DNA from 3 places in the Maridesulfovibrio pacificus genome. Region 1 is predicted to be linked to each of the others. Evidence: riboswitches for the same ligand, from Rfam matches in the RefSeq annotation. Region 1 holds a riboswitch; each other region holds the start of a gene.
The links. A riboswitch is a leader RNA that binds a small molecule or an ion and turns the genes downstream of it on or off. The one in region 1 is predicted to bind cobalamin.
Positions count from the first base shown of each region.

Region 1 (3,071 bases):
TTTCAATGATGTCCTGCCATGTGAATACCTGTTGTCCCCGGATTGGAATATGGACTGTCTTGTAGCCCAGTTCATCCATTCCAGTCCGGAAAAAGGTATTACCGATCCATGCAATTATTTTGGGTTCTTGCTTACTCACAAGCGGAAAGTAGCAATTTATTCTGTTCTTTGAAAGAGGGGTAAATCAGCAACAGGCGGTTTATTTGAGCATGTTGAACAATGAAGGTTCATCAAGGTCGAGGGAAGGGGTGAATTTTACTCCAAAGACTGTCTCGTCCTGCCAAACGGTAACGGCTTTTTGGCTGCTGAGAAATCCGATTCTGTCATTGAAAATACAGCCGCGGATAAAGAGTTCATCGTCCAGCTTTATTCTCTCGGAATCATTCTCTGAATTAATTTTGAACTTCATTCCCCTTTTGGAAATATTGAGGATAGTGATATCTATATCTCCACCGGAAGTTGCAGCAACATCACATTGCCGGAAAAAGCTGTTGATGGAGTTCAGCTCAATCCTTGCGTGCTTTCGTCTATCTGATAACGTGTTCATATTCACCTCTCCTGCGGAACAGACTAAATTTTTAATAACTGCAAGTGAATTATTTTTTTTGTGTGGTGGTTTTGAGATATATTAGGCCTTTTAATCAGCAATCGGGTTTGCTTTTGCGATTAATATTTACAATCCAGAACTATTTCCCCCATTGAAATTGTTTTTACTCTTGGCTAAAGCCGTTAAAAAAGTTAAATGGTTATGCTATAGGAAAGTGTAATAATGCTTTTAATGCGGCCTGAATTTCAGGGGAGGTCGTAACTAATAAAGTCAGGAGAATAAGGTGAGGAAGTTACTCGTTGTTTTTGCATTGATCGGAATGATGCTTTCCGGGTGCGTATACGTAAATATGGATGTTGAGAATAAACCTGTTCCGGGTGCTGATTTCAATGGTTTGAAGACTTTTGCTTTTAAGCAGAAAAGTGAATCCAAGAAAGATCTGGAGGCTATTCTGCTTAACACTGCGAAACTGGAGCTTGAAGCAAAAGGGTTCAGCTATGATCCCAATTCACCGGATTTTATGGTTGTGGTGAATTTTGGTTCCAAGGCTTTTATGGAGCGGGGAGTAACTTACAAACGTGAAGCCTACGAATACGATTACATCAGTAAGACCAATACCGATATCGGGGTGGTTAAGACAGCTGATGCTCCTCGTGTGGACAACACTGTGCGTATCTATCTGATGACTCCCGAAAATGAAGGGATGAAGACCTACCTCTGGCGCGGTATGGCTACAAGTCAGGACCGCGAAGGTCTCGATATTGTAGGTAGATGTCTGGTTAAGGGGGCATTTTCTCAGTTCCCTGCTGCTAATGGAAAGTTCCGCGAAAAATTAAATGTTAGAGATTGCGAATAGTATAAATCAATAGCACAGATTTTATCCAAGGCCCCCGGAGTTTTTTCGGGGGCCTTTTTGTTTGGCTCAACAAAATCTTGCAGCAACCCTTGACTTTGGGGGTGAAGAATGTCATTTCTTCATCACTATATAACAATATTTTTATATATTGAATTTGATTTGTATGCGCCCGCAGGAAACGGAAGACGGTGAGAATCCGTCGCAGGCGCGCTGCTGTAACCGGGTAAATCAAGAAGGATATGGTGTCGGCCCACTGTTGGAAAACGGGAAGGAGCGGCACTGTGCGTCGAACAGGCCCGGAAGCCAGAAGACGTCCTGCAGGAGCAAGTGTCGGACCTCGCGAACAGGTCTGAGAACAGGGACAGTAGTCCCGCCGCTAAGCGGACACTTTTAATATGGAGAACTGCAATGCTGACGCACACACTAGGCTACCCAAGAATGGGCAGCAATCGCGAGCTTAAACGAAAGCTTGAATCCTACTGGAGAGGTGAAGCCGGGGCGGATGACCTAGCTTTGACCGCTAGAAAACTCCGTGAAGAGCACTGGGAAAACCAGAAGCAGGCCGGAGTTGATTTGCTGCCGGTGGGTGATTTCTCTTACTACGACCATATGCTTGATAATGCTGTGAGATTCGGCGTTATTCCTGCCAGATACAATGCGGAAGGCGCTAAGGCTTCCCTTGATGATTATTTCAGGATGGCCCGTGGCGAAGCTGGAGAAAACGGCGTGGCCGCCATGGAAATGACTAAATGGTTTGATACCAACTACCATTACATAGTGCCGGAATTCAGTAAGGATCAGGATTTTTTTCTTGCGGACGAAACCCTTCTTGGACAGGTGGAAGAAGCATCTAAGCTGGGACATAGAGTAAAGGCTGTTCTGCCCGGACCGCTGACTTTTCTGCTGCTGGGCAAATGCTCAGATCAGGAATTCGATCGCCTGGACCTGCTGGAAAAGCTTTTGCCTGCCTATGCGGAACTCATTGAGAAGCTTTCCGCTAAATGCGAATGGATTCAGTTTGATGAGCCTGTTTTGGCTCTTGATCTTGAAGAGTCTACACGCAAACTTTTCAATCCTGTTTATCGCACCCTCAAAGAAGCTGCATCAGATACAAAAATTTTGGTCGCTGCTTATTTCGGCGGTCTTGGAATCAACCTTGAAACGGCAGCATCTCTGCCTGTTGATGGTTTGCATGTGGACCTTGTGCGTGGAGCGCAGGATCTTGAGCCACTGTTAGCTAATATATCAGATAACTTGAGCCTTTCCCTCGGCGTAGTAGACGGCAGAAATATCTGGCGCGCTGATCTTGAGCGGGCTGTGGCTGCGGTTAAGTCCGCACATGTCATACTTGGCAAGGAACGTGTGCTGGTGGCTCCATCCTGCTCACTTCTGCATGTTCCCTTTGATCTTGATCTGGAAACAAAGCTGGACCCCGATATCAAATCATGGATGGCTTTTTCCCGTCAGAAATGTGCTGAAATCAGGATTATTGCAGATGCTGTAGAAGGGAAGGATGTAGAAGCTGTCCTTGCTGAGAATCGCAGGGTTCTAGAATCCCGCAAGATTAGCCCTAGAGTGCACAATCCAGAGGTTGCCCTGCGGCTGGCAGCGCTTCAGCCTGAAGATTACCGCCGTAATTCGGTTTATGAAAAACGTGCTGAAATTCAG
Region 1 covers NZ_JBLZNE010000002.1:256,057-259,127, reverse strand. Annotated here, with positions in the region: gene ACNI23_RS18635 (glycosyltransferase family protein) at 1-139, opposite strand, end outside; gene ACNI23_RS18630 (pilus assembly protein PilZ) at 200-547, opposite strand; gene ACNI23_RS18625 (DUF4136 domain-containing protein) at 831-1,403, shown strand; cobalamin riboswitch at 1,542-1,735, shown strand; gene metE (5-methyltetrahydropteroyltriglutamate--homocysteine S-methyltransferase) at 1,812-3,071, shown strand, end outside.

Region 2 (3,071 bases), on a different contig from region 1:
GCAGAGCGTGAGGCACAGTCTGCACATGAGGCCCTTGCAGGGTTGAGTGAAGCTCAGAAAGAAGCTGAAGATGCTCGCAGGCAGGGGGTTCTCGATGTGGTCCGCAATCTTGAGCAGATAGTCAGCGGTCTTTCAAATGCTTCTGAAGAGATCAGCACGAATGTTGAGGAGTCCAGTCAACGCGCCCGTGAGCAGCAGAGCAGTCTTTCTGAATCCACTTCCGCGCTCGACCAGATGACCCATTCTATTCAGGATGTGGCCCGCAGTTGTTCCGATGCCGTTGTCGGTGCCGGAGAGGCTATGGATACTGCCACTAAAGGTGCGGCAATGACCGGTAAGGCCATCAGTTCCATCTTCAGTGTTAAGGAACAGAGTGAGCAGCTTAAGGAAAACCTCAATGATATGAACGTACAGGTTGAGGATATCGGCCGGATTATGTCTGTGGTTAGCGATATCGCCGATCAGACCAATCTGTTGGCGCTGAATGCCGCTATTGAAGCTGCCCGTGCCGGGGATGCCGGTCGTGGTTTTGCCGTGGTGGCGGATGAAGTGCGCAAGCTCGCCGAGAAGACCATGGACGCGACCCGTGATGTTACTCTCGTGGTTGAGGCCATTCAGGAAAGCTCGCGCACCAATGTTCAGTCTATGGAAGAGGCCGCGCAGTCCGTGTTGGACAGCACTGAGCTTGCGGAGCAGGCAGGGGATGCGCTTGAGGAAATTGTCTCACTTGTGGGCGGAGTGACCGGACAGGTTCGAAATATCTCCGCAGCAGCGGAAGAACAGTCCGTTTCTTCCGACCAGATTAACTCATCCTCCAAGAGTATTAACCAAATGGCGCAGATGACAACGAAATCAATGGATAAAACACGTAAATCAGCTGAGGACCTTTCCGGTCTGGCTGCGGAGTTGCGGTCGCTTATCGACGGTTTACGTGAAGAGTGTCGTGCGTCTTAATTATTTAATCAAAAGAAAGCTGCTGTTGTTTTCAGGTGAAAAAATATTTCAGCCGGACAATTCTGTCCGGCTGAAATTGTGTGAAAATGAGTAGGAGATTTTGTCTCTAAATCAAGGCCTTAGATGGTTATGAACAACGAATGAACAACTGTGGAAAACTGCTGTCCCACACGAGTTAGCCCATATGGCTCTAGGGCTGAAATGGTGTTGACCAAGAAAAAGTCTAGAGAGTCTTGACCGAATTCATCAGTCTGGTAGACTGCTTCAAGTCGTCAGCACTTCAGGAATCCGTTTCTGCTTTCTGAGCATATGGAAACTGATTAGTCGGGAACCCGGTTTGAATCCGGGGCGGTTCTGCCGCTGTCAGGGAAGCATTTTGTGTGATCCTGAGCCAGCACCCCGGCCTGAAGCATGCCTGCCCGGTGCTCCCTGCAAATTCATAGGTATGAGTTTGTTCTGTGGATGTCACCCCAGAATGGCAGGTCGGTTCAAACTGACCGGAATTTTATGTTTCTGACTTTTTTTCCGGTTCCAAAAGTCCTGCAGGATGCACCTATTGGGTCCCCTGCGTCAAAATGCACACCACCATAAGACACGGTTCAGCCGTGTGCTTGCAATCTGGGGAGGTTGCTTCCTTTTCTGCGTTCTTTTTTCGGCGCAGGTGGTGATGTGTGCGGACAAATTTTACAGGTAGCTAAATGCCCAAACAAATTCTCAAACGTGACGGTTGTCTCGAATCCTGGTCCACTGAGCGAATCTCAGAAGCAATTTTTAAAGCTTTGAAAGCAAGTGGTATCAAAGATCCTCTGCTGAGTAAGCGCCTTGGCCGCAAGGTTGAGCAGAAGCTCGCTGATGTTGATGTCCCTGAACAGGAAATGGTTCAGGACATGGTTCAGCTCGTTCTTATGGAGAACCGTCTTTATTCTGTAGCCGAACGCTACATCATATATCGTGAAAAACGCCGTGAACTGCGCCGTCAGGATGAAACCTATCTCGATATCGCCGGAACCATTGAAAGTTACCTTGACCGTTCCGACTGGCGTGTAAATGAAAACTCCAACATGGGCCATTCCTTTCAGGGATTGATGCTGCACATGTCCGGAGCGGTTCAGGCTCGTTACTGCCTTGAAAAATATCCCGAGGAAATCAGGCTTGCTCACGAGCATGGCTATTTCCACATTCATGATCTTTCTTTCGGTCTTGCCGGATACTGCGCGGGTTGGTCCCTGCGTGACCTGCTGCTGGATGGCTTCGGTCTTAAGGGACGTTGCTCTTCCGGTCCGGCTCGCCATTTTGATTCCATCACCGGACAGATGGTCAACTTCCTCGGCACCCTTCAGAACGAGTGGGCCGGTGCGCAGGCTTTCAACAACGTTGATACCTACCTCGCTCCCTTTGTTCGTCATGATGGTCTGGACTATGATCGTGTGAAGCAGATGGTGCAGAAGTTGATTTTCAACCTGAACACCACCTCCCGCTGGGGCGGCCAGAGTCCGTTCACCAACTTTACCTTTGATATGGTTCCGCCAAAGCACATCGCTAATGAGCCGGTAATCATCGGTGGTGAGTTCCAGGATACCACTTACGGTGAGTACCAAGAGGAAATGGAGATGATCAACCGTGCGTTCGTTGAAGTCATGCTTGAAGGTGACTCCGATGGCCGTATCTTCTCCTTCCCCATTCCCACCTACAACGTTACCCCGGATTTCCCGTGGGAAAGTGAAGTGGGCGAGCTGCTGCTGCAGATGACCGCCAAGTACGGCGCACCTTATTTCCAGAACTTCATCAACTCCGACCTCAACCCCGAGGACGTACGCTCCATGTGCTGCCGTCTGCAAATGGACCTGCGTGAAATCCGCAAGAAAACCGGCGGCCTGTTCGGCGCTGGAGATCTTACCGGTTCCATCGGTGTTGTTACCCTGAACCTGCCCAAGCTGGCTTATCTCGCACAGGGTGAGGAAGATTTCCTCGACCTGATCACCGAGTACGCCTCTCAGGCCAAGGATTCTTTGGAGTACAAGCGCAAGCTGGTTACCGCCAACTTTGAGAACGGCATGTTCCCCTTCTCTCAGCGTTACCTGAAGAATGGTTTCAAAGGTCATTTCTCCACCATCGGC
Region 2 covers NZ_JBLZNE010000001.1:2,970,539-2,973,609, reverse strand. Annotated here, with positions in the region: gene ACNI23_RS13785 (methyl-accepting chemotaxis protein) at 1-954, shown strand, start outside; cobalamin riboswitch at 1,222-1,376, shown strand; gene ACNI23_RS13780 (ribonucleoside triphosphate reductase) at 1,653-3,071, shown strand, end outside.
Region 2: linked by a shared signal. The riboswitch ahead of ACNI23_RS13780 (ribonucleoside triphosphate reductase) and the one ahead of metE (5-methyltetrahydropteroyltriglutamate--homocysteine S-methyltransferase) in region 1 are both predicted to bind cobalamin.

Region 3 (3,071 bases), on a different contig from region 1:
AGCGAACGGGCAATGACATCAGACCAGACCAAAAGTAATCCGCCCAAAAGGGAAGAAGAAATCAGCAACGGCCTGTGCTCCGCGCCCTGAAACATACGCACCAGATGGGGCACAATCAGTCCCACAAACCCGATGATCCCTGAAACAGCCACCGCCGCCCCGGTCAATAGACCTGAACCGATCAGCAGAGCCATACGCACCTTGGAAACATCCATGCCAAGATGGCGGGCCTGAGTCTCACCTAGTGAGAGGATATCCAGCTCGCGGGAATAATAAACCAGCGGAATCATGCCAGCGATAAAGTACGGCAGAAACAGCTGCAAGTGATCCCAGCCACGCCCCTGAAAGCTGCCCATGATCCAAAAAACAATAGAGGTAACGGACTCTTCATCAAGGGACTTAAGCAGGGAAATTAGCGCAGAAAGAAAAGTCGCCACCACAATCCCGGCAAGGACCATGGTTTCCCGGCGAAGCCTTCCACCGATGCGCCCGAGCATGAGCACCGCACCGAGTGCAGCCATCGCTCCGGCAAGAGCTGCCAGCGGCAGGAAAAGATTCCCGAATCTGGTCCAAAGCTCCGCACCCAGCATGGTCGAGCCGGAAAAAATCGCCAGACTGGCCCCGAAAGCCGCCCCACTGCTCACCCCAAGAGTAAACGGGTCAGCCAACGGGTTACGCAGGATTCCCTGATAGACAGTCCCGGCTACAGCCAAAGACATGCCCACCAGAAACGACAGACAAACCCGGCTCAAGCGTAAATCAATAATAATAAAAGAAAGGGCCTGATCTACCTTTTGTGCGCCGATTCCAAGAACGGATTTGAATACCGCAAGCACCTGCGTCGGCTCAGTCCCGTAGGCCCCGAAAAGACAGGCGGCAAAGATGGAAATCGGCACAAGAAATGACAGCACACAAACTGCCAGTGCTCTTCTATTGCCTGAAAAAACCATCTTCACCGCCCGATTTAATTAGTGGTCACCAAGGTGCTTGAAAGCAACCTTGAGGTGGTCAACCCAGATATCCAGAACCTGCGGGAATTCGGCTGTCCCCTTGAGTACGGGAACGCACTTATAGCCCAGCTTGGACAATTCGGATTTCCATGAGTCAGCTTCATCACCAGCCATATCGTTACGGGCATGGTCACCGGCAACAGACATGTAGGGCATGAGATAGACTTTCTTAGCCTTGCTCTTCTTGAGCAAAACTTTCACATCATCAAGAGAAGGAGCACCTTCAACAGTGCCTACAAAAATCTTGGGATCAACTTTGGAGAAGTAATCCTGAGAAGCGGGATAGTAGATGTTGGCAGCATGGTGGGTGCCATGCCCCATCAGCACAACAGCATCCTTGGCCTTACGATCCTTGGGGATGTTGGCGATAATGGCTTTTACGGTACGCTGCATGTCTTCGTCAGAATAAAGAAGCGGCTTACCAACAGTCACTTTGGTCATGCCTTTAGGCATACCTTCGAACCTTTTTACAGTGTCGTAGATACCTTCAAATTCTTCACCGGGGATGGTGTGCAGGGACTGCACTGCCACATGAGTAAAACCTTCATCCATCATTCTGGTCATGGCCATTACCGGAGAATCAACTCCACGGCCTTCTTTAGACAGAATGTTCCTGATAATCGCGGAAGAATATGCCCAACGCACAGGCACGCCGGGAAAAGTCTCTTTCACAGCCTTATCAATGGCATCAAATGCAGGCTTGGTTTCAGGCATGCTGGAACCGAAAGCTGCAATCAAAATACCTTTTTTAACAGGCTTTGCATCGCCATGTCCGGCCATGGCAAATGAAGGGATTAACAGAAAACAAACCAGAAGAAATGCGGGGATGAACTTGAATTTGTCCCCAAAACGGTACTGCATAACAGTCTCCTCAAATTTGGGGGGCTTAAAAATAGCGGCACCGCACACATAAAATTGCGCAGTGATTTCTGACAGGTAAAAGCCCCGTTATCCGTCAGAATGATCGTGATTTGCACCCGGGCAGGTCTTCCGACTCGTCCCATTTCACCCGGCCTTCCCGAAAATTTATTCAGTGGCACACAGGACCGGATTTATTCCGGCCACACGGGGTAAAACCGTTAAGGACTCACGGCGGCGGGTCCGTTCCCGACTTTAACGGGATTCCCTATTAAGCTCGTGAGAGCGCCTCAGGCAAAAGCTAAATATGATTGTTCACTTAGTATGTCAATATCAGCGTACAGCTAGCGGCCCATCACCGATTCCGGGCCAGATGCGGATCATCCCAAGCAAAGCGCGCAGTGTGGTCCATAATCCGGCCACAATCCAAATCCAAAACAACATCTGCTGCGGATGAATCCAATCTACCACAAAAAGAACCGTCGCACTCATCAATACTGCCGTAAGCATGGCATTACGCAGATAGCGAAAATCTCCTGTTCCCAGATGAATTCCGTCCGTGGCAAAAGAAAGCGCATTAATGGGCTGCAGGAATGTAACCGCCAGCCATGCCGGTCCAAAAACCGCAGCAGCTTCTTCCGGTACCAGCAACCAGGCCACAGGCTCTTGACCCAGATACATACCGATAGTCAGCAACACACCGGTCCCAAAACTCCATTTGCAAACCAGAGAGGCAACTTTACGCGCTGTAGCCCGATCAGCACGGCCCACAAAATAGCCTACCAGCGACTGCCCGCTGATGGCGAAAGCATCCAGAAAAAGGGCCAGAAAAACGAAGAACTGGCGAATAGCCTGATGCGCGGCCCCGGATTCCGCTCCGGCTTTGGTGGCAAAGCGGGTACAAAGCAGCAGGAACAGACAAACGCAGCCAGTGCGAACGAACATATCTCCGCCGATAACAAAAAGCCTGCGGGCATCCGCAAGGCTGAATCCGGTATTAAAGCCGTAATGCTTGCGCACTACCAGCACAGCCCAGACCGCTCCGATCCACTGGCTGATGGCACTTGCCAGCGCAGCACCACCGACTCCCATAACCGGAAACGGCCCCTTGCCGAAAACAAGGCACCAATCCAGTACAACGTTGATGGCATTCATACCCAGCGCAATCCACAGCGGAGAGCGCATATCCTGATAACCGCGCAA
Region 3 covers NZ_JBLZNE010000001.1:1,528,051-1,531,121, forward strand. Annotated here, with positions in the region: gene ACNI23_RS07140 (FecCD family ABC transporter permease) at 1-950, opposite strand, end outside; gene ACNI23_RS07145 (sirohydrochlorin cobaltochelatase) at 969-1,871, opposite strand; cobalamin riboswitch at 1,974-2,176, opposite strand; gene ACNI23_RS07150 (MATE family efflux transporter) at 2,202-3,071, opposite strand, start outside.
Region 3: linked by a shared signal. The riboswitch ahead of ACNI23_RS07145 (sirohydrochlorin cobaltochelatase) and the one ahead of metE (5-methyltetrahydropteroyltriglutamate--homocysteine S-methyltransferase) in region 1 are both predicted to bind cobalamin.